3 linked regions of the Pigmentiphaga aceris genome follow. The main gene of each other region encodes a partner of the protein of the gene in region 2 in a complex. Links are inferred from orthologs where the notes say so. Each region holds a gene or a part of one and is shown on either strand. Other genes may lie near its edges. The genes, in order: eno, FXN63_RS14785 and pnp.

Region 1 (9,121 bases), 1.6 Mb from region 2 along the record:
GTGCCGGTGCTGGCACGCGCTGCAGTCGCCGTGGGCATCTCGGGTCTGTTCATGGAAACCCACCCGGACCCGGCGAAAGCCTTGTCCGATGGTCCGAACGCCGTCCCGCTGCACCACATGAAAGCTCTGCTCACCTCGTTGGTCGCGCTGGATCGTGTGGTCAAGGGTGCGGCTTTCCTCGAGCACGAGTTCTGAGCCACGCTATCATGCGGGTCTGAAATTCGTGGTCCGCAGTTTTTGGTCTGAAGTTCGTGGTCTGACATTCCGGGCCTGAAATCCTTGACCTGAGTTGTGGTTCTCATCCGACCGGGCCATGCCCGGTCGGTGTCCGATGCCCCCAGGAGTTGCCGTGTCCGCCTATCTGATCGCCGATGTTCAGGTGACCGATCCCGTTCAATACGAGCACTACCGAAAGTTCTCCACCGAAGCCATTCGTGTCTATGGCGCAAAGATTCTGGTGCGCGGCGGTGAAGTCTTCCCGCTTGAAGGCCGTACGCCCGGCCGCACCGTAATGCTTGAATTCCCCGATGTCGCTGCCGCCCGCGCGTTTTACGATTCGCCCGAATATGGCCAGGCCCGCGCAGCGCGCGAAGGCGCATCCATCATGAATATGTTCATCGTGCAGGGCGTCTGACGCTCACCCGTCCGCCAGCACGGTCGCCAGAATTTTTCACCTTTCCGAGAAGCCATCATGAGTGCAATCGTAGACATCATCGGCCGCGAGATCATCGACTCGCGCGGCAATCCCACCGTGGAATGCGACGTCCTGCTGGAATCCGGCGTCATGGGCCGTGCGGCCGTGCCGTCGGGCGCGTCCACCGGTTCGCGTGAAGCCATCGAGCTGCGAGACGGCGACAAGTCGCGTTACCTGGGCAAGGGCGTGCTGAAGGCCGTCGAGCACCTGAACACCGAAATCGCTGAATCGCTGATGGGCCTGGATGCGCTGGAACAAGCCTTCCTGGACCACACGCTGATCGAACTCGACGGCACCGAGAACAAGGGCCGCCTGGGTGCCAACGCGATGCTGGCAGTCAGCATGGCCGTGGCCAAGGCCGCTGCAGAAGAGTCCAGCCTGCCGCTGTATCGCTACTTCGGTGGCAGCGGTCCGATGAGCATGCCCGTGCCGATGATGAACGTCATCAACGGTGGCGCGCACGCCAACAACAGCCTGGACCTGCAAGAATTCATGATTCTGCCGGTGGGCGCGTCGAGCTTCCGTGAATCGGTTCGCATGGGCGCTGAAGTCTTCCACTCGCTGAAGAAACTGATCGACAGCAAGGGTTTCTCGACTGCCGTGGGCGACGAGGGCGGCTTTGCCCCCAGCGTGGCCAACCACGAAGCAGCCATCCAGCTGATTCTGCAAGCTATCGAGAACGCAGGCTACGAGCCGGGTTCGCAGATCTCGCTGGGCCTGGATTGCGCAGCCTCCGAGTTCTACAAGGACGGCAAGTACCACCTGGCTGGTGAAAACGCCGTGCTCAGCTCGCAAGAGTTCACGCACTTGCTGGAAACCTGGGTCGACAAGTATCCGATCATCTCGATCGAAGACGGCCTGGCTGAAGGCGACTGGGACGGTTGGAAGTACATGACCGACGTGCTGGGCAAGAAAGTCCAGCTGGTGGGCGATGACCTGTTCGTCACCAACACCAAGATTTTGAAGGAAGGCATCGACCGCGGCATCGCCAACTCGATCCTGATCAAGATCAACCAGATCGGCACCCTGACCGAGACCTTCGCTGCTATCGAAATGGCCAAACGCGCCGGCTACACCGCCGTCGTGTCGCACCGTTCGGGCGAAACCGAAGACACCACCATCGCCGATATCTCGGTGGCTACCAACGCACTGCAGATCAAGACCGGCTCGATGTCGCGTTCGGACCGCACTGCCAAGTACAACCAGCTGCTGCGTATCGAAGAAGACCTGGGCGATGTGGCGCACTATCCTGGCCTGAGCGCTTTCTACAATCTCCGCCAGCGTTGATGCGGTCGCGCAGTTGACGTTTATTCCTGACCGTTCGGTACCTTCATGCGTTCGTTGACTTTAGTTCTGCTGTTGGTGCTGGCGGCCGTCCAATATCCGCTCTGGTTAGGCAAGGGCGGATGGATGCGTGTCTGGGAGATGGAGCGTCAACTCGCGGCGCAGCAAGAGCATCTAACCGACCTGCGCACGCGCAATAACGCCATCGATGCCGAAGTGCGCGATCTGAAAAGCGGCACTGACGCGATTGAAGAGCGCGCGCGCTTCGAGCTTGGCATGATCAAGCAGCAAGAGATGTTTGTGCAGTTGGTCGATGCGCCGCCGCCGGGTGCGCCCGGCGGACCGGCGGTACCGCCGCCTGCACCGCGTCCCACGCCCGGCACCCCCATCGTGCCACCGCGTCGCTGAACGGTATGCCGTTATTGTTTGCCCGGTTCTTCTATGCCGGGGCACAACACACACTGATACCGCAGGCCGGATCACCAGCTTGAACAACACCGGGTGATGTCGGCGGTGTCCAGGGTGTGCTTGTCGAAGGTATCGTCGGGCTGCTTCCTGGCAGGCAAGCGCCTGCGCCACATGCACCTGGCAATTCGCCAAGCGCGCCAACCACGGTGTTGGCGACGGGCGCATCGCCAATCTGTGCGGCCCCCCACGCCGCCCGATACGTCTCTACTTCCCATTCGACTGGATGCGATTGCATCATGGTGGTGAACTCCCGCGTCATCACCAGCATGCCCGCACGCGCGCGCGCCTGGGTTGCATAGGCATCGTCGGTCTTTGCTGTTTCATCGCTGGACAGGCTTTTCATCAGCGCTCGCAGGCCTGGCAGCATGGGTGCATGCAGATAGGTCAAGCGCAGCCGAAGCTGGTTGGCATCGAAACGATCCTGGCCTGAACTCGGGCCACGGCCTTCCGGCCATCCACGTTGAACATCGCGTGCGTGTGCTTCGGCCAGGTAGTCGTTGTTGATGGTGCGGCGACCAAACTGAGCATTCAGGGCGGGGTCGGCAAAATCTGCGAAGCTTGAGCGGCCCGGGCCCAGTACTTCCAGGCGCATGGCCGGCACGCCGGTTTCACTTTCGATGCGTGCCGATCGCGCCGCCATGCGCGCGGCTGCCTCCGATAAGGTTTCACTGCTGGTGCCGCCCCCGAACAGCGGCAGCAGGGCGGCATCGAAGCGCCTGCGCATCGCAACGGGGTCTCCATTGGTGACGGCACCCTCGCGGGCCGCTTCCATCATCGCGTGATCCACAGCTTGCCGGGTCAGCTGCCAATGGGCGAATTCGACGCTGCCCATGCCGATGCCCAGCAAGGGCAGGGCGACGATGAGGAATTCCATCATGGCTATACCGCCTTGCCGTCGGGTTCGCGGCGTGCCGGCACATGAATGCGTCATGCAAAATGCGGCAGAAAAGGCGGGGCGTAGTTGCGCAAGGCCGGCCGACAGAGACATGGGAACCACCAGAGAAATACCGGAAACAAAATGCCGGGTTGGGCAGTGTGCGCCGGGCGAGGCGCGGCGGCGATGCCGGGAACTGCGAATGGACCAATGCACGCGGGCCACTGGCGGTACCCATCGGTTTCAAGTATGAAATTATGTGAAGTCAGCCCCTGTAATACGCCGCTGCGCTTGCGCGACACGCGGCCAAGCCCAAGAATCGGGTCAATCTCTTTGGCGGGACCTATCGGTCCCTACTTACTGCATGCGTTTTGGCATCACCTTCAAGTTATTCGCGGTCATTCTTGCCACGTGTATCGTCGTCACGCTGGCAATGGGTGCCGCCGTGCGCTACAGCTTCGAAAGTGGCTTTCGTGACTACGTGCGCGAGCGCGAAACGCGCCGCGCCACCGAGCTGAGCAGCAGCCTTGCGCAGATGTATCGAGACCGTGGCAGTTGGGACGAACTGCGCGAAAACCCGTCGCTGTGGGGCCGTGCGTTACGGGCGGCTACCTCGCGCTATGCCGCCGAGCGCGAACGTGAACGTCAGGCCCGTGAGCTGGAACGCCAGGAAAGAGAAGCTGCTGAACGCGCGCGGGCCGAAGCGGCCAAAGGTGTGCCGCCTGGCACGACCGGGCCAGCCGCCCGCCGTGTGAATGAACTGCGTCGCGAACGGGAGGCTGCCCCGCCGCCTCCCCCTCCGCCCCCTTACAGCCTGATCGACAGCGAAGAAAAACTGGTGGCGGGTGCCCCCGTCGATGGGCGTGAAGGGGCTATTCGTCGTCCCGTGGAAGTCGACGGGCAGACGGTAGGCTGGCTGTTGCAGTTCCCGCCGGCACGTGGCCCGGATGACAACGACAACCGTTTCCAGGAACGGCAGGAAAACGCCACCTGGGTCATTGTGGGCCTGTCGGCGCTGCTGGCTGCATTGGTCAGCATTCTGCTGGCGCGAATCTTCCTGGCCCCGGTACGCCGGCTGGCAAGCGCCACGCAGCGGCTGGCAGCGGGCGACTATGAAACCCGTGTCCGCCCTGGCGCACAGGACGAGCTGGGACAGTTGGCGGAAGACTTCAACCGCCTGGCCAATACACTGGAAAAGAACGAGCAGCTGCGACGCAACCTGGTCGCCGACATTTCCCACGAACTGCGCACGCCGCTGGCGGTGCTGCGGGCAGAGATCGAGGCACTGGAAGACGGCATCCGGCCGCTGACCCCGGACACATTGGCTTCGTTGCAGTCGGAAGTGGCGATGCTGAACAAGTTGATCGACGATCTGCACGAGCTGTCGCTGGCCGATGAAGGTGCCTTGACCTACCGCATGACCGATGTCGATCTGGCCAGCTTGCTCGAAGTGGCCGCGCATGGCTTCCGTGAACGCTATCGCCAGAAGGGCTTGCAGCTCGACACCGAGGTCAGCCCGCGGCTGCCGCAACTACGTGGCGATCCGCAAAGGCTGCGGCAACTGCTGAACAATCTGCTGGAAAATTCGCTGCGATACACCGACGAAGGCGGTCGGGTGCAGGTGTTGCTGTCGGCGGATAATCAGGGCACTCGCCTGGATGTACGCGATTCCTCGCCCGGTGTGCCTGAAGAATTGCTGCCCCGGCTGTTCGAGCGCCTGTTCCGCGTGGATGGCTCGCGCAACCGTGAGGCGGGTGGCACGGGCCTGGGTCTGGCCATCTGCCAACGCATTGTCGAAGCCCACGGCGGCACCATTACGGCCCGTCCCTCACCGCTTGGCGGTGTGTGGATGGCCATCACATTCCCCAATTCCTGAGAGTCCCTATGCCGACCATTCTTATTGTCGAAGACGAACCCAAGCTTGCCGCCGTGCTGTCGGACTATCTGCGTGCCGCCAGCTACGAAACCGAGATTGTTGGGGACGGGTTGGCCGTGATGTCCACCGTGCAACGACTCAAACCCGACCTGATCTTGCTCGACCTGATGCTGCCCGGACGCGATGGCCTGGAAATCTGCCGTGAACTGCGTGTGACGTCTGACGTGCCAATCATTATGGTGACCGCACGCGTAGAGGAAATCGACCGCCTGCTGGGCCTGGAGATGGGGGCCGACGACTACCTGTGCAAACCCTTCAGCCCGCGTGAAGTGGTGGCGCGGGTGCGCGCGATCCTGCGTCGGGCACGCGGAACCGGCAACGGCACGGCGCAGGCCGAAGCCAATGGATTGGTGGTGGACGAAAGCCAGTACCAAGCGCGCTTGGACGGCCACACGCTGGATCTGACCCCGGTGGAATTCCGCCTGCTCTCGGCGCTGGCCTCGCCGGTTGGTCAGATTTTTTCGCGCGATCGCCTGCTTGACCACCTGTACGACGATCATCGCGTGGTGACCGACCGCACGGTGGACAGCCACGTGAAGAATCTGCGCCGCAAGCTTGAAGCCGTGCGGCCCGAACAGGATCTGATCCGCTCCATCTATGGCGTGGGATACCGGTTGGAGCTGTGATTCAGTAAGGGTGTGTTCATGATTTCTCCTAGCTTTCCCCCAATTTGCTTCCAGGTCGGTAGGTAATCTGCAGGTGTCGGTGGAGACGCGGTCTTGAAGAAAAACCGGTCGCCGAATCCTCTCAAAAGCATCAGGAGCACGCCAATCATGAATACTCGTCGAATCGGCCAGTTCGTTCTGGCAACCGTGATCGCAGCCTCGACCCCGCTGCTGGTTCATGCAGCCCCCAGCCCCGCAGACGCCGGCCCGGCCGCATCCGCCCATCGCGGCGCGCCTGGTCACCCGGGTGGCCCTGGCGGCCCGGGCTTCGAACATCGCCGTGGCGGTGGTGAATTCGGTCGTGGCCCGCACTTCCTGCACGGCATCAAGCTGACCGAAGCGCAGCAGGACAAGGTCTTCGAGATTCTGCACAACCGTGCCCCGGCACTGCGCGACGCAATGAAAGCCGCCGGCAAGTCGCGCAAGGAACTGAACGAGCTGGTGCGTTCGGGCAGCTTCAAGGAAAGCGAGGGCCGTGCACTGGCTGATCGGGGGGCCAAGGCCTTTGCCGAGGCTGAGTTCCTGAAGGCGCGCAGCGATGCTGAAATCATGGCCTTGCTGACGCCGGAACAACGTGCCGAAATCAAGACGCGTCAAGAGCGCCGTCAACTGGCCATGCGTGGCGAAGGGCGTGGCCAGTGGGGTGGTAACCGCAGCGATGCACCGCCGCCGGCTCCGGGTGTGGCACCCGCAACGCCTGCAACGCCCGCGCCGACTGGCACGACGCGCTAAGCAGCAGGAGTGTGACGCAGGGGGGATCACTCCAGGCGTCAGGGGGCAAGTTGGCACTGAATGCTGGCTTGCCTCCGAATAAAAACTGCGCCGCCTTCGGGCGGCGCAGTCACGTGCGTCATCAACTACGTCATCAAGACGCTATCTGTCTGGACGCAGACTTACCCCTGTGCGCAAAAACGCAGAATGGCTTCCGCCACCTGTTGCGGGGCTTCTCGCTGCGGGAAATGTCCCACGCCGTCCAAGATGTCGCGTTCGTAGCGGCCCTTGAAGAAGGCTTCCCGTCCTGACGAGGTGTCTGGGTGGTTGCAGGTGTCGGCACCTCCGTGAAGCACCAGGCTTGGCACCGCCAACACCGGTGCGGGCGACAACAGGGCTTCATCTGCAGCGTAGGCCGGGTCGCCTTTCGCAAACCCCCAACGATGACGATAGGAATGGACCACGATCTCGGCCCAGTCCTCGCCATCGAACGCCTTCGTGGCTTCCATAAAATCCGCGTCGGCATACCAACCGGCCGGTGCCCAGGTGTCCCACATCATTCGGGCAAAGGCTTGGCGGTCTTCGTGTACCGCACGTTCACCGCGCGGGGTGGCCATGTACCAGTGGTACCAGTAATTACGCGCCTGCGGCAACGCAATCGGCTGGTCTGGCGCGTTCGTGCCGTAACCGACTGACAGCATCACCAGATGCGAGGCAATCCCTTGCTGCAGACCGCAGGCATTGGCCGCTGCCCGCGCACCCCAATCGTGTCCGATCAGCGCAGGGCGGTCGATGCCGAGGGCAGCGATGAAATCCAGCAGATCCCGCCCCAACGCCGCCAGTTGTCCGCTGCGCGGCGTGTCGGCATCCCGAAAGCGGGTGGGTGCAAAGCCGCGCAATGCCGGGGCCAACACCCGGTAGCCGGCGCTTGCCAGCGCAGGTGCAACGGTATGCCAGCACGCCGGGCTGTCAGGCCAGCCGTGCAGCAGAATAGCCGTCTGGCTGCCGGTCGGGTTCCATTCCAGGTAGGCGATGTCCAGCTTGTTGGTGGCGACGTATTGGTAGTTTGGTGCGGGGTAGCTGTGTACAGGGTGGCTATGCATAGGCTTGGTTTTGCTTGGATGAAGAAAACCAAGCGTAGCGGGCAAAGAAAGCAAGATTCGCGAATAATCGTGCTTTATTGAATGCATTTCGTACTGAATAAACCGATGAGCACTATACCCATGCCCGCCCCAATTACTGAAAGCGCCCAGCTGGACATGGTGCAGCTACGCAGTTTTTTGGAAGTCGTGGATAGCGGTGGTTTTGCAAGTGCGGCAGATCGCCTCGCCCTGACACCTTCTGCCGTCAGCGGTCACATCCGTCGACTGGAGCAGACCGTCGGCACCCAGTTGCTTGCGCGCACCACCCGCCGCTTGGCACTGACCCCGGCCGGTGACACCTTGTACGCGTATGGCCGCAACATTCTGGATCTGGAACGCGAAGTCCGCGCCAGGCTGCGGGGCGGGCCGCTGCGCGGAAAACTGCGGATTGGTGCGTCGGAAGATTTTGCCGGCACCTGGCTGCCGCAGGTGCTTCAGCGTTTCCGACAATGGAACCCGGACGCAACCATAGAACTGAAGGTTGGCATCACGGCCGATCTACAGCGCCAACAGGAACGTGGGCAACTGGACCTGGTGTTCGGCAAGCGCTGCAGTCGCGTTGAAAGTGAAGGCACACTGCTGTGGGAAGAGCCGCTGATATGGGTCTTCGCAGAAGATCAGCCGCTGTCAGATACAGATGGGTTGCCACTGGCGGTGTTTCCAGAACCCTGCGTGTATCGAGAGGCTGCGGTCGCAGCCCTGGGCAAGACCGAGCGTGCTTGGCGAATCGTGTTCGAGAGCAGCAGCATGGCGGGCTGCATGGCGGCAGCCCGATCGGGTTTTGCGGTGACCGTGATTGCTGCCAGCCAGCGCAGCAAGGGGCTGCGTGTGCTGAGTGCCGACGATGGCTGGCCCGAGCTGCCGGCCGCACGCTTTTACGCGTTTGCCCAGCCGGACCATGCCATCTGCACGGCGTTGATCGACATCGCGCGGCAGGCAGGAAGCCGTACGCGCTTCGCACAACATCGGCTGGACGCCTGATCGGTCTGGAAACGCGTGGCCTTGATTGCCGTTCGGGCAGGGCGGTGTGGTCACCGCCCTTGGTTAGTGCCCTTTACTGCCCTTTATTGCCCTTGATCACCGCCCTTGATCCACAACGTCCGACCACGATCACCCAGCCGCGCGTTACCCCAGATCAGTGCTTCAGATCGCTGTGGTGACGCACCGACGGCGAATGATTGGCGAACAGCTCGGCGCAGTCCACGGCATCGAACTCAAAGGTTTTCACACAGTAGTCGCAGTTGACTGCTGCCTTGCCTTGTTCTTCCACGATGCTGTCGACCTCGGCCTGGCCCAGCATCAGCAACACCTGCGCAACCCGCTCGCGCGAGCAGTTGCAACGGTAGC
Region 2 (10,293 bases):
CCTTCCATGATCACACCGATCGAACCCACCAGGCTTGCCCGGTTGACGTAGATCTGGTCGGCAGCGGCGGCAATGTAATACGCGCCCGACGCACCCAGGTCTTCGATCACGGCATACACCGGCTTGTCCGGATTTGCGCCACGCAGACGGTGAATTTCATCACTGATGATGCCCGACTGCACCGGACTGCCGCCCGGGCTGTTGATGCGCAAGATCACCGCACGCGTGCCCGAGTCACCAAACGCGGCTTGCAATGCAGCCACAATGCGCTCACCCCCGGCGTCGCCGTCGGAATCGATCGCACCGTCGATCTTGATCAGCGCGGTGTGCGGCTCGGACGCGCTGGTATCCGAGCCCAAGCCCTTGACCGTCATGTAGATCATGGCTGCGCCGCCCAGCACCAGCGAGAGCGTCACCAGGCGAAAAAAGATCGACCAGCGACGGCGCGAACGTTGCTCGCGGATCGTGGACAGCGCCAACTCCTCAAGCACCGCACGCTCCCAGACCGGTAAATTCCGGTCCGAAACGCCAGCAGCCGGGGACGAAGATTCATTGAGGCTCATGCCTGCCTTGCTCGCAATGGATGAAAAGACACATGGTGGATGGAAACCGACTGCCCAACTCAGGCCGCAGCGCGTGCCACACGGGATAGTAGCCACTCGCGCAGCTGCGGCACCGTATCGACCAGACCGTCGGGCGCACAGGCCTCAAGTTCAGCCACACTATGCGCGCCGTACGTGACACCCAGCGCACCCGTGCCGGCATGCTTGGCCATGGTCAGGTCGTGCGAGGTGTCACCGATCATCAAGGTGTGCTCGGGGGCGACATCCAGTTCACGCATCAGTTCTTGCAGCATGGCCGGGTGCGGCTTGGAGAAAGTCTCGTCTGCCGTGCGGGTGCCGTGGAAGAAACGGCGCAATCCCGACGCATCCAGCCCACGCTCCAGCCCGACGCGGCTCTTGCCAGTTGCCACTGCCAGCTGAATGGGCAGCGCGGCCAGCTCTTCAAACAACGGCGCGATGCCACCAAACAAGCGCAACAAGGGATCGCGCGTCAGGTAGTGGAATTTGTAGCGTTCCAGGAAACGCGGCAGCTCTGCCGGGGTAAGACTGGGCACAGCCTTGTGCAAGGCATCGTGCAGCGACAGCCCGATGACCCAGGCAGCCGCGTCGTCGGTGGGCACCGGCAGCGCCAGGTCGCGGCATGCACCTTGAATGGCGGCGACGATGGACGGCGTGGAGTCCATCAAGGTGCCGTCCCAGTCGAAAATCACGAGCGAATACATTTATTGATCCTCTTTGGCGGCCAGCGCCTCGGTGAAGGCAACACAAGCCGGCGGCAACGGCGCCTGCAAGGACAGGCGCTCGCCAGTCAGCGGATGCGGCAGGCTCAGGGTGTGCGCATGCAGGAACATGCGTTTGAAACCACGCGCGATCAACGCGGCATTGGTTTCGTCCTTGCCGTACTTGTCATCACCCGCGATGGGGAAGCCTTCTGCGGCCACGTGCACCCGGATCTGGTGCGTGCGCCCGGTTTTCAGTTCAGCGTCGAGCAGTGAGAACTCACCGTAACGCGCTTTCAGGGTGAAGATCGTATGCGAAGCCAGCCCGGTCGGGTCAACGCGCACGCGCCGCTCGCCCGATTGGGTAGTCCATTTCAACAACGGATGGCGCACATGTTGACGCGCATTCATCCAGTCCCCGTCGACGAGTGCCAGATAGTGCTTCTCCCATCCACCCGCGCGCAACGACTCGTGCATGCCGGTCAGCGCGCTGCGGCGCTTGGCGATCAGCAGCAAGCCGGACGTGTCGCGATCCAGCCGATGCACCAGTTCCAGGAACTTGGCGTCGGGGCGTGCAGCACGCAATTGTTCGATGACACCGAAGGACACACCGCTGCCGCCGTGCACCGCCACGCCTTCCGGCTTGTCGATGACCAATACCGCATCGTCTTCGAAAACGATGGGAAATTCCACGGGTGGCACGTAATCGGTGCGAACTTCGGGCAAACGCAGCGGCGGGACGCGGATCACATCACCGGTTTTGATCCGGTAATCGACCTGGATCCGGCCCTTGTTCACGCGGACTTCACCGCCTCGAACGGCCTTGTAAATATGACTCTTGGGAACGCCCTTGCAGAGTCGGAGCAGGAAGTTGTCCAGCCGCTGGCCGTCATGCGCTTCGTCGATTTCGACCATGCGCACGGCAGGTGCGGGGGCGCTCGCCGGGCGCGGGGCGCGCGCAGCAGGCGAGGCAGGGGGGCGGGCGGAGGATTTCGCTTTGCGCAATGGGGGTGCCGTCATATAATTCGTGGGCCTGATCGAGTCAGGTGGGTTGGCCTTACCGCCGTCGTCGAGACGCGCCTCATGCGGCGTCTCCGCCACTGGTAGGGCAGAAAGCAGGCAGTCGGCCGGACAGACCAAAAATCAAGGAAGTTCCGTCGGCGCCGCTTTCCAACAGGCCGGAATTGTACCCGCCCTCCCCACCCGGTTCTACGGGTCGTCCCGGTCGCCTGCCGACCGCGTCAGCTGAATCGGTAACCGCGCAGCAAATTGCGCCCAGTCCATCCACCTGCCGCGTTCGCCATGATGCAGTCGCAGACGCCTTGCAGTCGAATCCCATTACGCTTGAACGCGGCGAAAATGCCGCGTTTGTCTGGCCCGTACAACCGTGAATTCTTACCTGTTCCTGCTGCTGCGTACGTTCACTGCCCTGCCCGCTAGACGCGGACGCAGCGCGGTGCCTGACGCGCGCACGGAAACAGCTTCATTGGTCACTACGCACTTCCCCGACCCTGCGTTTTCCGCGCCGCCCGGCACATAACCGGGCTTAGATTTGCGGGGTGCGCGCCTGGCGTGCACCGGTTTTCCCACTGCTCGCGCTGTGAGCTTCATCCTTCCGTGACGGCCTGGGGCTGCACGCCAATTTTGGCGCGCATGACCAAGGAGACCTTCACCCATGAAGCGCATGCTGTTTAACGCAACGCACCAGGAAGAACTGCGCGTTGCCATTGTCGATGGCCAAAAGCTTATCGACCTTGATATCGAGATCGCCGGCCGCGAACAGCGCAAAGGCAACATCTACAAAGGCGTCATCACTCGCGTCGAGCCCAGCCTCGAGGCCTGCTTCGTCAACTACGGCGAAGAACGCCATGGTTTCCTGCCCTTCAAGGAAATTGCCCGCAGCTACTTCAAGGAAGGCGTCGACGTTCGTTCGGCACGCATCCAGGACGTACTGCGCGAAGGCCAGGAACTCATCGTCCAGGTCGAAAAGGAAGAGCGTGGCAACAAGGGCGCAGCCCTGACCACCTTCATTTCGCTGGCAGGCCGCTACCTGGTCCTGATGCCGAACAATCCGCGTGGTGGGGGTGTGTCGCGCCGAGTCGAAGGCGAAGACCGCCAGGAACTGCGCGAAACCATGGACCAGCTGGACATCCCCACCGGCATGAGCATCATTGCTCGTACCGCCGGGATTGGCCGCAACGTCGAAGAACTGCAGTGGGACCTGTCCTACCTGATGCAGCTCTGGACGGCGGTTGACGGTGCCGCGCGTGAAAACGCCGCCCCGATCCTGATCTACCTGGAATCCAGCCTGGTCATCCGCGCGATCCGTGACTACTTCTCGCCGGACATCGGCGAAATCCTGATCGACACCGACGACATCGCCGACCAGGCCACCGCCTTCATGGGCGTGGTCATGCCGGACAACGTCCAGCGCGTGAAGCGTTACCGCGACGACGTGCCGCTGTTCTCGCGTTTCCAGATCGAACACCAGATCGAAACCGCATACGCGCGTACCGTGCCGCTGCCCTCGGGCGGTGCCGTGGTGATCGACCACACCGAAGCACTGGTAGCTGTCGACGTAAACTCGGCGCGCTCCACCAAGGGCAGCGACATCGAGGAAACCGCCCTTCGCACCAATCTGGAAGCTGCCGACGAAGTGGCCCGCCAGTTGCGCCTGCGCGACCTGGGTGGCCTGATCGTCATCGACTTCATCGACATGGAAGACAGCAAGAACCAGCGCGCCGTTGAACAGCGCCTGCGTGAAGCCCTTCATTTCGACCGTGCCCGCGTGCAAATGGGCAAGATTTCCCGTTTCGGCCTGATGGAACTGTCGCGTCAGCGCCTGCGCCCGGCCCTGAACGAGGGTTCTCACATCACCTGCCCGCGTTGCAACGGCACCGGCGTGATCCGCGACACCGAATCAAGCGCACTGCAAGTCCTGCGTTTGATCCAGGAAGAATCGATGAAGGAAAACACCGCAGCCGTGCACGCACAAGTGCCGGTTGAGGTCGCCACCTTCCTGTTGAACGAAAAGCGTGCCGACATCGCCAAGATGGAAGCCCGCCTGAAGGTCAACGTCATCCTGATCCCGAACAAGCATCTAGATACGCCGCACCATCGCCTGGAACGTCTGCGTCACGACGATCCGCGCCTGGAAAACACTCGCGCCAGCTTCGAGATGGCCGAGTCGCCCGAAACCGACTTGTCTTACCGCGCTGAAGCGCAGGAAGTGAAGCCGCGTCCGGAAGCGCTGGTCAAGGGTATTACCCCGTCGCAACCAGCGCCGGTGTCCAGCACCCCGAATCCGGTGCCGGTCGACAACGCCACGGTCGCTGCATCGCCGAAGCCGTCGCCGGCTGTTGCGGAAGCTGCTGGTGTTGGTGGTTTGTTCAGCCGATTCATGGGCTGGCTGCGTGGCACGCCGGTCGAACCGACGCCTGCACCCGCCCCGGCTCCGGTGGCCGCACCAGCAACGCGCGAGCGCGATTCGCGTGGTGGCAACCGTCGCCGTTCGGGTAATGGCAACGGCAATGGTGAATACAAGGGCCGTGGCCGTGGTGAAGGTGGCCGCGAGGGTGGTCGTGAAGGTGGTCGCAACGAAGGCCGTGAAGGCCAGGGAAATCGCGACAATGCACGTGACGGCGGTCGTGAAGGACGCGAAGGCCGTGACGGTGGTCGCGACAATCGCTCCATCGAGACTCGCGTAGCCGAAGCACGCATTGACAACGCGCGCCGCGAAGAAGCTGCACGCGAGGAAGCTGAAGGTCGTGGCAACCGTGGCAATCGTGGTCGTCGCGAAGGCCGTGCGCCGCGCGCTGAAGGCGAAACCCGCGATATCGCATTGCCGGCAGCCGCATTGGACGCCGCCAACAACTTCGCTGACGACGCTGCGGAAGCCGCCGATGGCCGTGGCAATCGTGGTCGCCGTGGCCGCCGCGGCGGTCGCCGTGACGACGGTGCCGTGGAAGGTGCAGATGCCGACGCAACCGACACCCCGGCGGTGTTCGAACCGGTGGCAGAACGCGAAGAAGCGCAGCAACGCCGTCCGTTGGCCGATGTGTTGGCCGCCCCGACCGAACCCGGTCAGGCAGTCGATAGCGATACGGCCGTGCTGGGCAGCGAAGAAAGCGCCGCCGAGCTGGAAGGCGATCAAGAGCGCAAGCGCCGTCGTCGTCGCGGTCGCCGCGGTCGTCGCACGGGTGAAGGTGCAGTGGAAGGCTCGGGTGACGGCGCAAATGGCCAGGAAGATGGCAGCGACGAGTTCGAGAACGAAACCTTCGCTGACGCACCGCAAGCGGGTGCCAACACGCCGGCTGCCGCACCTGTTGCACAGGCCCTGAGCGCTCAGTCCGCTCCGGTGGCTGCTGCACCGCAGGCAGTGCCCGCCGCGCCGGTTGCGCAAGCCGTGGCAGCCCCGGTGTCGACGCCCTCGCCCGACGCAGTGGAACACGCTGCCCAGGCGCTGAAGTCGGCTGCCAGCTCGGTTGCCGCTGACGCACAAGCAGCGAACATTGCCGTTGCGCCTGTTATTGGTGCACCTGCTGCTACGGCTTTTGCCGTAAATGTTGAAGCAGCACCGGCAGTCACGCCGGTTGCCGCCGCACCGGCTGTGCAAGCCCCCATCGCCCCGGCGCTGGACTTGCCCGCACCGGTTGCTCAGCCGCAAGCAGCTGCCGCTGCACCCGCACCGGAAGTCGCACCGCTGGCCGTTGCTGAAGCTGCGCCTGTTGTGCCCTCCACGCACGTGCATGAAGTCACGCCCGTGGCTGCCGTTGAACCGGCACCGGTGGCTGTGGCTGCTGCGCCGGTGGTCGAAGCACCTGTTGCTGCGCCCGCAGCCGCCGACGTGCCGGAAACCATCGTGGCACGCGTCGTGGATGCTGAAGCGGTTGCGCCTGTCGCAGCGGCTGAAGCAGCAGTTGTTGCACCGGTTGCTGCAACGGTTGTTGCAACACTCGCCCCGGTTGCCGCCAACCTGTCGGAAAGCGGTCTGCAGTTGATCCAGACCGATACCGCCAAGGTGCGCGAGGCACAGGCCAGCATCGCCAGCGCCGCGCCGGTTCGCCTGGGCCGTGCTCGCAAGGTGTCGGCACCGGTTGTCGAGACCCCGCTGGTTCAGGTCGAGACGCAGGACGAGGTCAAGTAAGACAAGGTGTGCAGCAGGCTTGCAACGCGGGATTTTCAGACGCGTTGCAAGCCGGGGTAGTTGCTGGAGTAGTTGCTGGAGTAGTTGCTTCAGTCGAACCAGCTACCCGCAAGCCGACCTACCGGGCGATCAGTGATCGCCCGGGTTTGATCATGACGTTCATGATGTTTTACGCATGGCATTCTGTTGCCTGCCGCTTCCACCATGACCCATACGTTTGATGACACCAATGGTGCCGCGTCCCCCGGACCGGACCTGTCTGGTGCACCTACCCAGATTTCCATCGATGGCCACGTCGTTTCTGTGCTGGCCACGCTCGCTGAACCCGCATTGACGGTATTCGGCAACCTATTTACCCGCGAAGAATGTGAGGCGCTGATTGCGTCGGCCCAGCCACGTCTGGCGCGCTCGCGCACGGTGGACCGCAGCGGCGGCACGGCCGTCTCGCACGAATCCCGTACCAGCGACGGCATGTTCTTCACCCTGGGCGAGACACCGCTGATCGACAAGTTGGAAAGGCGGATTGCTGGCCTGCTGCGCTGGCCGCTCGAACGTGGCGAAGGGCTTCAGGTCTTGCGCTATGGCCCCGGCGCGGAATATCAGCCGCACTATGACTTTTTCGATGCACAGGACGCAGGGACCGCTACGCACACCGCTGCCGGTGGCCAGCGCATCGGCACCTTGATTATCTACCTGCAAAGCCCCATCTCAGGGGGTGCCACGACTTTCCCGCAGATCGGGCTTGATGTCGCCCCCATACAGGGAAACGCGGTATTTTTTGCCTACCCACAAGCCACGCCAGCAAGCCTTACCTTGCATGCAGGCGCGCCAGTTACCGCCGGAGAAAAGTGGATTGCCACAAAATGGCTGCGTGTCAGGCGCTACGCGTAAACTGAAGGCATGGCGGAACAAAGTCTGCTGAGAAGCCCCAGCACGGCATGGCTTGTGGTTGGTGGTTTTCCTGGTCATGCCAGGCAGCCAGACACGTTGCCGGACTGCTTCTTTTCTTACCGCCTTTGCACGGACCACTCTTGACCGACAGGATCATCCCGCTCGTCGACGCGCGCAGCTTGCATGGCAAGCTGCCTGCCCCTGCACGCCCGCCCGTACCGGGCGAAGTGCTGCTGGACCGGCGTGCACGGGCATTGCGCGACCTGCGCATATCCGTGACCGATCGCTGCAACTTTCGCTGCGTGTACTGCATGCCCAAGGAAGTGTTCGACAAGGACTATGCTTACCTGCCGCATGGGTCTTTGCTCAGCTTCGAGGAAATTGCCCGGCTGTCCACGGTGTTCGCGCAGCACGGCACGGAAAAGCTGCGCCTGACGGGTGGCGAGCCACTGTTGCGCCGTCAGGTGGAATCTCTGATCGAATTGCTTGCCAAGATCCGCACACCTGCAGGCAAGCCCCTGGACCTGACACTGACTACCAACGCATCCTTGCTGGCCCGCAAAGCACGCGGCTTGGCGGCCGCTGGCCTGAATCGGGTCACGGTCAGCCTGGATGCCTTGGACGACAAGGTGTTCCGGGCGATGAACGATGTGGACTTTCCGGTCTCGGAAGTTCTGCGCGGCATTGATGCCGCTGCGGAGGCGGGTCTGGGGCCCGTCAAGGTGAACATGGTCGTCAAACGTGGCGTCAATGACGACCAGGTCTTGCCGATGGCCCGGTATTTCCGGGGCAGCGGCCACATTCTTCGCTTCATCGAATATATGGACGTTGGCGCATCCAACGGCTGGAACCTGAATGAAGTGGTGCCTTCGCGCACGCTGATCGAACAGTTGAGTGAGATTGCGCCACTGGTGCCGGTTGCAGCTGCCTATTCAGGCGAGGTTGCCGAACGCTGGCGCTACACCGACGGCAGCGGTGAAATCGGCGTCATTTCAAGCGTGACGCAGGCTTTCTGCGGCACCTGTACGCGCGCACGGCTGTCAACCGACGGCAAGCTCTACCTGTGCCTGTTCGCAGATCAGGGCTATGACCTGAAGACCTTGTTGCGCAACGGCGCAGATGACACGACCTTGGCTACCGCCATGGCGGGCATCTGGCAGCAACGCAATGACAACTACTCAGAGCGCCGCAGCGCCGACACCCAGCGCGCCAACAAGATCGAGATGAGTTATATCGGCGGTTGAGCACGTGCGTTCACCGATCCCTACCCACGATATTGCGGGCCTGATTCTGGCGGGTGGACAAGGCTCGCGCATGGGTGGCGTGGACAAGGGCTTGCAGGACTTGCATGGCCGCCCTTTGGTTGCCCATGTGCATGAACGACTGGCCGCCCAGGTGGCCACGGTGCTGATCAGCGCCAACCGCCATCACGACCAATACCGCGCGTGGAGCAGCCAGGTGCTGCCAGACAACATTGCCGACTACCCTGGCCCGCTGGCGGGCATTGAAGCCGCATTGACAGCCCTCGCATCACAAGCCCCCGCCCTGCCCTGGCTGGCAACGGTTCCCTGCGACGCGCCTTGCCTGCCTGCCAACCTGATCGAGCGACTGGCAACGGCGGCTGCCAACCAGCAATGCCACGTCGCCATTGCCCACCACGGCGACCGCGTGCACCCAGTCTTTGCGTTGATCCACATAGACAGCCTGCCCGCACTGCGCGCCTACATTGCCACCGGGCGCAGGCGGGCCGATGGCTGGTATGCCGACCTGCCACATGCCTACGCAGACTTCAGCGACGGCAAAGACGCGTTCATCAACGTGAACACACACGAAGAACTCGCCGCGCTGAGTTCGGCTCAGAAATAAAAAGGGGCTGGACCTTTGAAAGTCCAACCCCCTCTTCCCTACCGACTGCCTGAGATCAAACAGCCGAAATCACTTCCGCCGGCTGATTCGTCAAGATCGCCAGCAGGTGCGCAATTTCCTCACGCATCTTGCGACGGTCGACGATCATGTCGATAGCACCCTTTTCCAGCAGGAACTCGGCGCGCTGGAAGCCTTCCGGCAACTTTTCGCGCACGGTCTGCTCGATCACACGTGGGCCGGCAAAGCCGACCAAGGCCTTCGGCTCAACGATCACCACGTCGCCCATGAAGGCGAAGCTGGCCGACACACCACCCATGGTCGGATCGGTCAACACGCTGATGAAAGGCAGCTTGTTGGCCGCCAGACGAGTCAGCATGGCGTTGGTCTTGGCCATTTGCATCAGCGACAGCAAGCCTTCCTGCATACGCGCGCCGCCCGAAGCCGTCACGCAGATGAAGGGTACTTTCTGATCCAGCGCCTGCTGGGCACCACGCGCAAAGCGCTCGCCCACCACCGAGCCCATGGAGCCGCCCATGAATTCGAATTCAAAGCAGGCAACCACCACAGGAATGGCCAGAATCGAGCCGCCCATGGCGACCAGGGCATCGGTCTCACCGGTTTGCGCCATGGCATCTTGCAGACGGTCCGGGTACTTTTTCGAGTCCCTGAACTTCAGGCTGTCGATCGGCAGCGTGCCCACGCCGATCTCGTAGCGGCCTTCGGCGTCCAGCAAGGAATCGATGCGCTCGCGCGCGCCAATGCGCATGTGGTGGTCGCACTTCGGGCAGACCTGAAGGTTCTTGGCGAGGTCGTCGCTATACAGCACGGTCTCGCAGGACGGGCATTTGACCCACAGGCCTTCGGGTACCCGGCGTGCGGCACTGTCGGAGGTCTTGATCCGTGGGGGAAGCAGCTTATCGATCCAGCTCATGCGGATTTCCTTGTTTCATTGGGTGCGCTGCGCGGCGGCAACGCATCGAGCGCGTGGCGGATTGTACGCAACCACGCGCCCGCTGCGCGCGAAGCAAGCGCCGGCCAGTCGGCTTCCGGCGCATCTTTCACGGCGGTTTCAATTTCCTGGATGAGGCGCGTGCCAATTACCACCGCA
Region 3 (9,248 bases), 140 kb from region 2 along the record:
CGCCGCAGTCTTTGGTGAATCTGATGGCGCGGGCGCGCTTGCTGCCTTGGTTGTTGGGTGGCGTCAGCCATGCGATCTGGCTGTTGGCCTTGGGGGCCGCGCTGGTGACCTTGTTGGCCATGCTTGCCACCCGCCGTTATGACTTCGTGTGGGAGACGACGATTCTCGACCCGGGCTATGTGGAACGGCTGGCCTTGTGGTTGGGGAGTCTGCCCGGAATGCTGGGCCTGCCTACGCCAGACGCTGCGCTGATCCGCGCCAGTGATGGTGTGGCGACGCAGCCTGCGGACGGTCGTGCGATATGGGCGGGTTGGTTGCTGGGCGTGGTGGCCGTCTATGGGGTGCTGCCACGTGCGTTGGCCTTGCTGATATGTGTCTGGAAGGTGCGCCGTGGGGTGAATACGCTGACGGTGGATATGTCGTTGCCGGGGCTGGATACCCTGGAAGCCCGGCTGCGGCCTGCTTCGCGTCGCACGGGGGTGATCGATCCTGCACCGGCTGGGGAGTGGGTGTCGACGCATGCGAGTCATGCCGCTCAGGCTTCGAGTCGTGCGCTGCCCGAATCAAATTTGTTCGATGGGAGTCAGTCGGGGGTGTGTCAGTCGGGTCTGAATCAGCCAGGTTTGACTCCGCCAGGTTCGAATCCGCAAACAAGCGGGGCGCACGATCATCCTGGGCTGCCGGCAGATACCGCAACACACGAAGCTGCCTCACGACACGTGCGTTCCAGTGGTCAGCAAGTCGCACCCGGTCAGGCGTGGCTGATCTCTGTCGAGCTGCCCGAAGATCTGCGAGCGACGCAGACGCAATCCCCCTCTGTGTATGACGCTGGTGTCATCGATAGCGGGCCACAGCGCGAGGCTGCCATCGAGCGTTTGCACGCGGCGCGCCCGGCGCGGCTGCTGGTAGTGTGTGACGCGCGCCAGACGCCTGACCGGGGCACCGTGGCGCTGGTTGCTGAGTTGATTGGGTTGGCTGCCGAGAGCCGCATTCTGTTGGCAGGTTCGGCCAAGGCATCGCCCAGTCGTCGTCAGGCTTGGGTGGACAGGCTGAGCATGAGTGAGCTTGGCGGTTCGATTGCTGGCAGCGAAGCTGATGTCTGGGATTGGCTTGCGACGGGTAGTGCAAAACCAGGCAATTCAATGCCAGGCAACCCACAACTGCCCAATCCACAGACTGCGCCCGCCACAACTGCCTCGCCCCAATCCCCCTCTGGGGAGACGCTGCCATGAGCGAAGCCCTGCGTATCGCCGTTGTGGGCCACACCAATACCGGCAAAACCTCATTGCTGCGCACCTTGGCGCGCGACCGGGATTTCGGTGAAGTAGCCGATCGGCCTGGTGTCACGCGCCATGTCGAAGGTGTGCACCTGATGGTCAAGGGTGAGCGGGTGCTGACCTTGTATGACACCCCTGGTGTAGAAGATGCCATTGCTCTGCTTGCCTACCTTGAGCGCCTGGATACCCGCCCGCTGGACGGCCTGGCGCAACGCCCCGACGGCCCGGCACGCATTGCGCGTTTCTTGGATACGCCCGAAGCCAAAGGCCGTTTCGAGCAGGAAGCCAAGGTTGTCCGCCAGCTGCTGGCCAGTGACGCGGCCTTGTACGTGGTCGATGCGCGCGACCCGGTATTGCCCAAGCATCGCGACGAGCTGCTGATTCTGGGTGCTTGCGCACGCCCCCTGTTGCCCGTGTTGAACTTCATCGCCCAGCCAGAAAGCCGCGCAAGTGAATGGCGCGAGACGCTTGCCCGTCTGGGCTTGCATGCGATTGTGGAATTCGACGCCGCCGTGCCTGCCGAAGATGGCGAGGCACGGCTGTACACGCGTCTGGCAACCTTGCTGGACGCGCGGGCCGAGGCGATCACCCGCAGCTTGATCGACGACCTGGCGCTGCAGAAGCAGAACCGCTTTCGGGCGGCTGCGCAGCGCATTGCCGACTTGCTGATCGATACGGCGGCCTTGCGTCGTCGGGTGCAAGGCGATGCCGCCGCCGTGGAAGCCGCGCTCAAAGACCTGCACGACGCGGTGCGCGCGCGTGAGCAGGCGGCGGTCGATGCCTTGTTGTCCTTATATGGGTTTGTCGCCAGTGACTATGACTCGGCGAACTTGCCCTTGACCGAAGGTCGATGGGAAACCGATCTGTTTCATCCGCAAGCCTTGAAAGACACGGGTGTACGGGTGGCGCGTGGCCTGGTGGCGGGTGCGGGCGTGGGCGCAGTGGTCGATGTGATGGCGGGTGGCCTGACCTTGGGCGTGGCGACCTTGGCGGGTGCTGCGGCGGGTGGGGCCTGGGAAGGGCTTGAGCGGGTAGGGCGTCAGGCATTCGACCGGGTGCGCGGATACCGGGAGTTGACCGTGGGCGACGAGGTATTGCAGGTGTTGGCCTTGCGTCAGTTGTCGTTGGCCCGTGCGCTGGCGCGTCGAGGCCACGCCTCGCAAACCCCACTGAAACTGGATGCCGATATCGAAAAGGTCTGGCGCAGCGGCAAGCTGCCCGAGGCCTTGCATGGCGCGCGGGCGCATCCCACGTGGTCCACCTTGAATGGCAAGGTGGACGCCAGCGCGCGCCGCCAACAGGCTTGTGATGCGATTGCTGCAAGCTTGCTGGGTGCCGAGCCGGTGGCGGCGTCGTGAAGGCTGCGATAATCGTGGCTTCTAGTTTCGGCAAATAGCGTCGTGTCGCAGCGTAAGGAAGATCTCGTCAACGTGCCTGCCGACAATTCTGCGGTGGTGGCTTCGTCTGCGCCGAACGTCGGGCAAGATGGTGCGCATCCATCAAAAACCCCGCCAGAAACCAATCTGCCGGACGCCAAGCCGGCGCACCCAGCCGTTCGCTGGCTGTGGCTGATTCTTGCCTATGTCAGCCTGGGGCTGGCGGTGATCGCTGTCTTTCTGCCGGGTATTCCCAGTACCGAATTCGTGTTGCTGGCGGCGTGGGCGGCCAGCAAGGGTTCGCCACGGCTGCGTGCCTGGTTGCTCAGGCATCGCCTGTTTGGCCCGATCATCCACAATTGGCACAACGGGCGCGTGGTAACCCGGCGTGCCAAGCTGGGTGCCAGCCTGAGCATGAGTGTGGCGCTTGGCATCATGCTGTGGACCTTGCCGGATCATCGCATTCTGGTTGCGGTGCTGGCAGTGGGCATGGCCTGCGGCGCTGCCTGGATGTGGTCGCGGCCAGAGCGGGTGCGGGATGCCTGATCGGCTGGGATGCGCAGGTGCCGGTCTGACAGGGCACTGCTTTGGCGTGTGATCGACGCGATGCATTCAGCCCGGTCAACACGGCCGATGCACGCAGGCCTATACGCCAGCTTGAAAATAGCGCTATACTCAAGGGCTTTTTTCGTTTTCCGCTTGTCCACTTGGCCCGGTTCTTGATGAGCTTTGCGAGTGAATTGAGTGGGGAAAATGAGGAAAGCAGCACATCAACCCACGTCGGGGCGCCTCGGCCCCGTCGCCAGTTTCGGAGAGGATTCCATGTCTGTAGCAAACATCGACAAGGCGAACATCGTTTCGCAATACCAACGCGCCCAAGGCGACACCGGTTCGCCGGAAGTCCAGGTCGCACTGCTGACCGCTCGCATCAACGAGCTGACCGGTCACTTCAAAGAACACGTCAAGGATCACCACTCGCGTCGCGGTCTGCTGCGCATGGTGAGCCGTCGCCGCAAGCTGCTGGACTACCTGAAGCGTCGCAACGCCGATGCGTACCGTGGTCTGATCGAGAAGCTCGGCCTGCGTAAGTAAGCTGGTCAAGAAAGGAAGTCCGTGGAGGTTTTGACAACTGGATTCGTCCAGATCGTCAGCGGCGCAGGGGATCAAACCCGTGCACCGGCTACGGGCTTCCGGCTGGCTTGCGCAACGAAAACCTTGCGCAAGCTGGTGCTGTTCAACCCCCCGCGGGATCGAGAGTGCCTGTGTCAGGATTGCCTGTCACAGGCATTTTTGTTTTCTAGCGTGTCCCAAATCGGCCAACGCATTGAATGCGCGGCCGGTTCACGGACTCCCGCCGGGTCCATGCAAGCAACCCTAAACAGGATGCCCACCCATGTTGTTCAATAAAGTCACGAAATCATTCCAGTACGGCCAGCACACCGTCACCCTCGAAACCGGCGAAATCGCTCGCCAGGCTTCGGGTGCTGTGGTGGTCTCTATCGAAGACACCGTGGTGCTCGCCACCGTGGTCGCACGCACCAGCGCCAAGCCCGGCCAGGACTTCTTCCCCCTGACCGTCGACTACATCGAAAAGACCTACGCAGCCGGCCGCATTCCGGGTGGTTTCTTCAAGCGTGAAGGCAAGCCTTCCGAAAAGGAAACCCTGACCTCGCGCCTGATCGACCGTCCGCTGCGTCCGCTGTTCCCGGAAGGCTTCTACAACGAAGTCCAGGTGGTGATCCACACCCTGTCCGTGAACCCGGAAATCGACCCCGACATCGCTGCGATGATCGGTGCATCGGCTGCGCTGGCCATCTCGGGCATTCCGTTCAACGGCCCGATCGGTGCCGCACGCGTGGGTTACATCGACGGCCAGTACGTCGTGAACCCGACCGCTTCGCAACTGAAGACCTCTGACCTGGACCTGATCGTTGCCGGTACCGAATCCGCCGTGCTGATGGTGGAATCGGAAGCCAAGCAGCTGTCGGAAGAAGTGATGCTGGGCGGTGTGGTGTTCGGTCACGAACAATCGCAAGCCGTCATCAATGCCATTCACGACCTGGTTGCCGAAGCCGGCAAGCCGGAATGGGAATGGACCGCTCCGGCCAAGAACGAGCCCCTGATCGCCAAGGTCAAGGAACTCGCGCAAGCTGGTCTGGAAGCCGCTTACCAAACCCGCGAAAAGCAAGCTCGCACCGTGCAACTGCGCGCCCTGACCACCACGGTCAAGGCTCAGCTGGCCGAGCAAGCTGCTGCCGCCGGTGAATCCACCCCGGACAACGTCCTGGTCGACAACATCCTGTTCGACATCGAAGCGCAAATCGTCCGTGGCCAGATCCTGGCTGGCGAGCCGCGTATTGACGGTCGCGACACCCGCACCGTTCGCCCGATCGAAATCCGTCTGGGCGTGCTGCCGCGCGCACACGGCTCGGCGCTGTTCACCCGTGGTGAAACGCAGGCCCTGGTGATCGCCACCCTGGGTACCAAGCAAGACGAGCAGATCATCGACGCCCTGATGGGCGAGTACCGTGACCGCTTCATGCTGCACTACAACATGCCTCCGTTCGCCACCGGCGAAACCGGTCGCATCGGCGTGCCGAAGCGTCGCGAAATCGGCCACGGCCGTTTGGCCAAGCGTTCGCTGGTGTCCTTGCTGCCGGAACCGGCAGACTTCCAGTACACCATTCGCCTGGTGTCGGAAATCACCGAATCGAACGGTTCCTCGTCAATGGCATCGGTCTGCGGCGGCTCGCTCGCCATGATGGACGCAGGCGTCCCCGTCAAGGATCACGTGGCCGGTGTGGCCATGGGCCTGATCAAGGACGGCGGCAAGTTCGCCGTGCTGACCGACATTCTGGGTGACGAAGATCACCTGGGCGACATGGACTTCAAGGTTGCCGGTACCGTCAATGGCGTGACCGCACTGCAGATGGACATCAAGATCCAGGGCATCACCAAGGACATCATGCAGGTCGCGCTGGCACAAGCCCGCGAAGGCCGCCTGACCATCCTGGAAAAGATGCGCGAAGCCCTGGGCTCGGCCCACGGTGAACTGTCGCAGTTCGCCCCGCGCATGCTGTCGATGAAGATCAACCCGGAAAAGATCCGTGACGTGATCGGCAAGGGTGGCGCAACCATCCGTGCACTGACGGAAGAAACCGGCACCCAGATCGACATCTCGGATGACGGCACCATCGTCATCTCCAGCGCCGATCTGGACCGTGCCCGCGAAGCACAACGTCGCATCGCCGACCTGACCGCTGACGTCGAAGTCGGCCAGGTCTACGAAGGCAGCGTGCTGCGTCTGCTGGACTTCGGTGCCATCGTGCAAGTGCTGCCGGGCCGTGACGGCTTGCTGCACATCTCGGAAATCGCCAACCACCGCATCGCGAACATCAACGATGTGCTGAAGGTCGGCCAGCAAGTCCGCGTCAAGGTCATCGAGGCTGACGACAAGGGCCGTCTGCGTCTGTCGATCAAGGCGATTGCACCGCTGGCTGCCCCGGAAGCGGCACCGGCTGCCCCGGCACAGGAATAATCCTTGCCACGCGGATGATGCCACCGGCATCGTCCGTCGCTTGAACCACGCGGCGCCCGCTTACCCGGGCGCCGCGTTGCGTTTGGGCGGGCGTATCGTCGTTCTGCAAGCAAGTCGTACCCCAGGAGTCTGTAGATGTTCGAAATCAGCCATCTTCGCTGTTTTGTTGCGGTTGCCGATGAATTGCACTTCGGTCGCGCCGCCACGCGTCTGAACATGACCCAGCCCCCGCTCAGTCGGCAGATTCAGCTGCTTGAGCACGCATTGGGTGCGCAGTTGCTGGATCGGGCCAATCGACGCGTCCGACTGACCCCGTTGGGGCGTACCTTTCTGCCGCAGGCGCAGCGCCTGCTGCAGTTTGCCGAAGGGGCGGTGGAGTCCATTCAGCGAGCCGCACGGGGCGATGCCGGTACGGTCACGATCGGGTTCACGGCGGCCTCCGGTTACGACTTCCTGCCGCACGTGATCCACAAGCTGCGCACCCGTCTGCCAGAGGTGTCGTTTGTGCTGAAGGAAGCGGTGACTGCCACGCAGCTGGAAGCACTGGCATCCGGTCGCCTGGACATTGCGCTGGTGCGTCCGCCGATCAGTCCGACGCGCTACCTGTCCCGGGTGGTGCTGCGTGAGCCGATGATTCTTGCGCTGCCCGCCGAGCACCGTTTGTCGGGTCATGAAGTCATTGACCTGACCGAAGTCGGTGACGAACCTGTTATCGGCTATTCATCAGAAGCCAGGTATTTTCACGACCTGGTGCATCGACTTTTTTCCAGTGCGGGCGCACTGCCGAACCTGGTTCAACAGGTCAGTCAGATCCACTCCGTACTGGCATTGGTCCGTACCGGCCTGGGGGTGGCCCTGGTGCCGGAAGCCGCGCGGCGACTGGGGTTTGAAGGGGTGGTGTACCGGAATCTGACGCCGCTGACGGGCAACGGGGCCGAACTTTTTGCCGCGTGGCGGCCGGGCGATGAGCAGCCCGTGGTGCGTCGCGTGCTGGATATCTTTTTGGAATCACCAGTGGGCTAGCCCGTATTTTCGCCAAATACCGCCCTGGTGGAAACCATTAAGGGTTGTGCCTAATGAAGCTTAAACGATTCAATTATTGAATCGACGCATGCCGTATTTGGTGCTGGCATACGCGCAAGCCGGCCTTAGAATCCGTCCAAGCCGCGCCCTAGAACGCGCGGTTCGCCAACTATTTCAAGGACGGAGATTCATGAACAAGCGCCTTCGCAAGCCAGCACTTACGACCCTCGCAATCGCAGCCGGCGTCGTGCTCGGCACGGTTTCCTTTGGTGCCGCTGCACAGAACTTCGAGCGCACCGTCCGCATCGTTGTGCCCTATGCACCGGGTGGCACCTCTGACACCGTAGCGCGTATCCTGGCTCAACCGCTGGGCGAAGCCCTGGGCCAGACCGTTGTCGTGGAAAACAAGCCGGGCGCTGCTGGCAACATCGGCGCAGACAGCGTCGCCAAGGCGGCCAAGGACGGTCATACCTACCTGCTGGCCGACGTCGGCTCGCTGGCCACCGCACCGGCACTGTTCCCCGACCTGTCGTACAAGCTGGCCGATCTGGCCCCCGTGTCGATGGTGATGTTCTCGCCCTACGTCCTGGCCGTGAACAAAGACCTGCCCGTGAAGAGCGTGGCTGAACTGATCGACTACGCCAAGGCCAACCCGGGCAAGCTCGCGGTCGCCAATTCGGGCGTGGGCGGTGTGAACCACATCGTTGCGGTGTCGATTGCCAAGCAACTGGGCATCGAGTGGAAGACGGTTCCGTATCGCGGCGGTTCGGCAGCAACGCAAGCCGTGGTGTCCGGCGAAAGCAAGGCCATCTTCAACGGTGCCACCGCAACCTTGCCCTTCGTGGTCAATGGTCAGATGCGCGGCCTGGCCGTCAGCGGCGACGAGCGCATTGCCAGCATCCCCGACGTGCCCACCTTCGCACAGTCGAAGCTGCCCAATGCAGACGTCGGTTCGTGGCAAGGCATTGTGACCACCGCAGGCTCGCCGCCGGCACTGGTCAACAAGTTCAACGCAGCCGTTACCGAAATCCTGAAGCGCCCGGAAGTCATCGATCGCATCAAGCAACAGGGTGGCAAGGTCATCGGCGGCAAGCCCGAAGAGCTGGGCACCTGGCTGACCACCAATGCCGCTTCGTGGGGCAAGGTCATCGCCGACGCCGGCATCAAGGCTCAATAAGCCAGGACGGGATGAATGATGGCCCGTGAACCACGGCCATCATTCTCTGCCGTGTTTCACGGCTTCCCGCGTCCACGTCAGATCAGACACCGTCAATAGAAGTCACAGTCAGATGAGTCACACCCCCAGTAGTTCCAACACGGCAACCGCCTCGCCCAGCATCTTGGGTAACTCCGATTTGCTGCTGGGCTTGTTCCTGTGTGCAGTGTCCGGCATTGCCCTGTATTCCATTCGCAATCTCGCCTTCGGCACCCTGACCGATATGGGCGCGGGTTTCATGCCAAGGGTGCTGGCCATCGGCTTGCTTGGTTTTGGCGTGTATTTCCTGGCGCTCGCCGCCTTCAAGCGTGCGGCGCAATCCATTGGACCGATCGAGTTGCGTCCGCTGCTTGGCGTGGCGCTGTCGGTAGGCGTGTTTGCGCTGACCGCTGGCCGCTTCGGTCTGGTGGTCGGTTCGATCCTCACCATTCTGGTGGCCGGTGCTGCCAGCAAAGAATCGCGCTGGCGCGAGTTGATTATTTTCAGTGTGGCCATGTCGATCGGCGCAGTCTTGCTGTTCGTCAAGGGCTTGGCGCTGCCTGTTCCCGTTTGGCCCTGGTGATTTTGCATGGAACTCTTTGATAACTTGCTGCTGGGGCTGAGTACCGCCCTCCAGTGGAACAATTTGCTGTATTGCCTGTTCGGCGTTCTGGTTGGAACGGCGATCGGCGTATTGCCCGGTATTGGCCCGATTCCGACGGTAGCGCTGTTGCTGCCGTTCACCTTCGGCATGGAACCGTCCAGCGCGTTCATCATGCTGGCTGGCATCTTCTACGGCGCGCAGTACGGTGGGTCGACGACTGCGATTCTGGTCAACG

Evidence for each region.
Region 1: the proteins of FXN63_RS14785 (region 2) and eno are in contact, whole or in part, in a solved structure (PDB 2FYM), measured with the Escherichia coli proteins. The link is inferred for Pigmentiphaga aceris from one-to-one orthologs.
Region 3: the proteins of FXN63_RS14785 (region 2) and pnp are in contact, whole or in part, in a cryo-EM structure (PDB 9QH0), measured with the Escherichia coli proteins. The link is inferred for Pigmentiphaga aceris from one-to-one orthologs.

Annotation. Positions count from the first base shown.
Region 1 is NZ_CP043046.1:1,844,734-1,853,854, forward strand. Bases 1-2,836 are described here. They hold eno (phosphopyruvate hydratase), read left to right. Parts: upstream 1-691; coding sequence 692-1,981; downstream 1,982-2,836. Other genes in these bases: kdsA (3-deoxy-8-phosphooctulonate synthase), read left to right, coding at 1-195; FXN63_RS07745 (DUF1330 domain-containing protein), read left to right, coding at 350-634; ftsB (cell division protein FtsB), read left to right, coding at 2,027-2,386; FXN63_RS07760 (TadE/TadG family type IV pilus assembly protein), read right to left, coding at 2,418-2,836. In the rest of the region: more of FXN63_RS07760, read right to left, coding at 2,837-3,323; sensor histidine kinase efflux regulator BaeS, read left to right, coding at 3,685-5,196; FXN63_RS07770 (response regulator), read left to right, coding at 5,205-5,882; FXN63_RS07775 (Spy/CpxP family protein refolding chaperone), read left to right, coding at 6,030-6,653; FXN63_RS07780 (alpha/beta fold hydrolase), read right to left, coding at 6,815-7,735; FXN63_RS07785 (LysR family transcriptional regulator), read left to right, coding at 7,856-8,755; Hsp33 family molecular chaperone HslO, read right to left, coding at 8,910-9,121. UniProt on the Escherichia coli protein: Catalyzes the reversible conversion of 2-phosphoglycerate (2-PG) into phosphoenolpyruvate (PEP). It is essential for the degradation of carbohydrates via glycolysis.
Region 2 is NZ_CP043046.1:3,407,871-3,418,163, forward strand. The notes cover bases 2,621-6,628. They hold FXN63_RS14785 (Rne/Rng family ribonuclease), read left to right. Parts: upstream 2,621-2,957; coding sequence 2,958-6,428; downstream 6,429-6,628. In the rest of the region: FXN63_RS14770 (S49 family peptidase), read right to left, coding at 1-563; FXN63_RS14775 (HAD-IA family hydrolase), read right to left, coding at 623-1,285; FXN63_RS14780 (RluA family pseudouridine synthase), read right to left, coding at 1,286-2,197; FXN63_RS14790 (2OG-Fe(II) oxygenase), read left to right, coding at 6,633-7,319; GTP 3',8-cyclase MoaA, read left to right, coding at 7,460-8,563; molybdenum cofactor guanylyltransferase MobA, read left to right, coding at 8,568-9,185; accD (acetyl-CoA carboxylase, carboxyltransferase subunit beta), read right to left, coding at 9,241-10,116; trpA (tryptophan synthase subunit alpha), read right to left, coding at 10,113-10,293. UniProt on the Escherichia coli protein: Endoribonuclease that plays a central role in RNA processing and decay. Required for the maturation of 5S and 16S rRNAs and the majority of tRNAs. Also involved in the degradation of most mRNAs.
Region 3 is NZ_CP043046.1:3,545,978-3,555,225, reverse strand. Bases 3,658-6,620 are described here. They hold pnp (polyribonucleotide nucleotidyltransferase), read left to right. Parts: upstream 3,658-4,049; coding sequence 4,050-6,191; downstream 6,192-6,620. Other genes in these bases: FXN63_RS15390 (LysR family transcriptional regulator), read left to right, coding at 6,327-6,620; rpsO (30S ribosomal protein S15), read left to right, coding at 3,658-3,745. Outside these bases: FXN63_RS15415 (DUF2868 domain-containing protein), read left to right, coding at 1-1,232; FXN63_RS15410 (GTPase/DUF3482 domain-containing protein), read left to right, coding at 1,229-2,635; FXN63_RS15405 (YbaN family protein), read left to right, coding at 2,678-3,199; more of rpsO, read left to right, coding at 3,476-3,657; more of FXN63_RS15390, read left to right, coding at 6,621-7,214; FXN63_RS15385 (Bug family tripartite tricarboxylate transporter substrate binding protein), read left to right, coding at 7,405-8,391; FXN63_RS15380 (tripartite tricarboxylate transporter TctB family protein), read left to right, coding at 8,504-8,992; FXN63_RS15375 (tripartite tricarboxylate transporter permease), read left to right, coding at 8,999-9,248. UniProt on the Escherichia coli protein: Involved in mRNA degradation. Catalyzes the phosphorolysis of single-stranded polyribonucleotides processively in the 3'- to 5'-direction. Also involved, along with RNase II, in tRNA processing.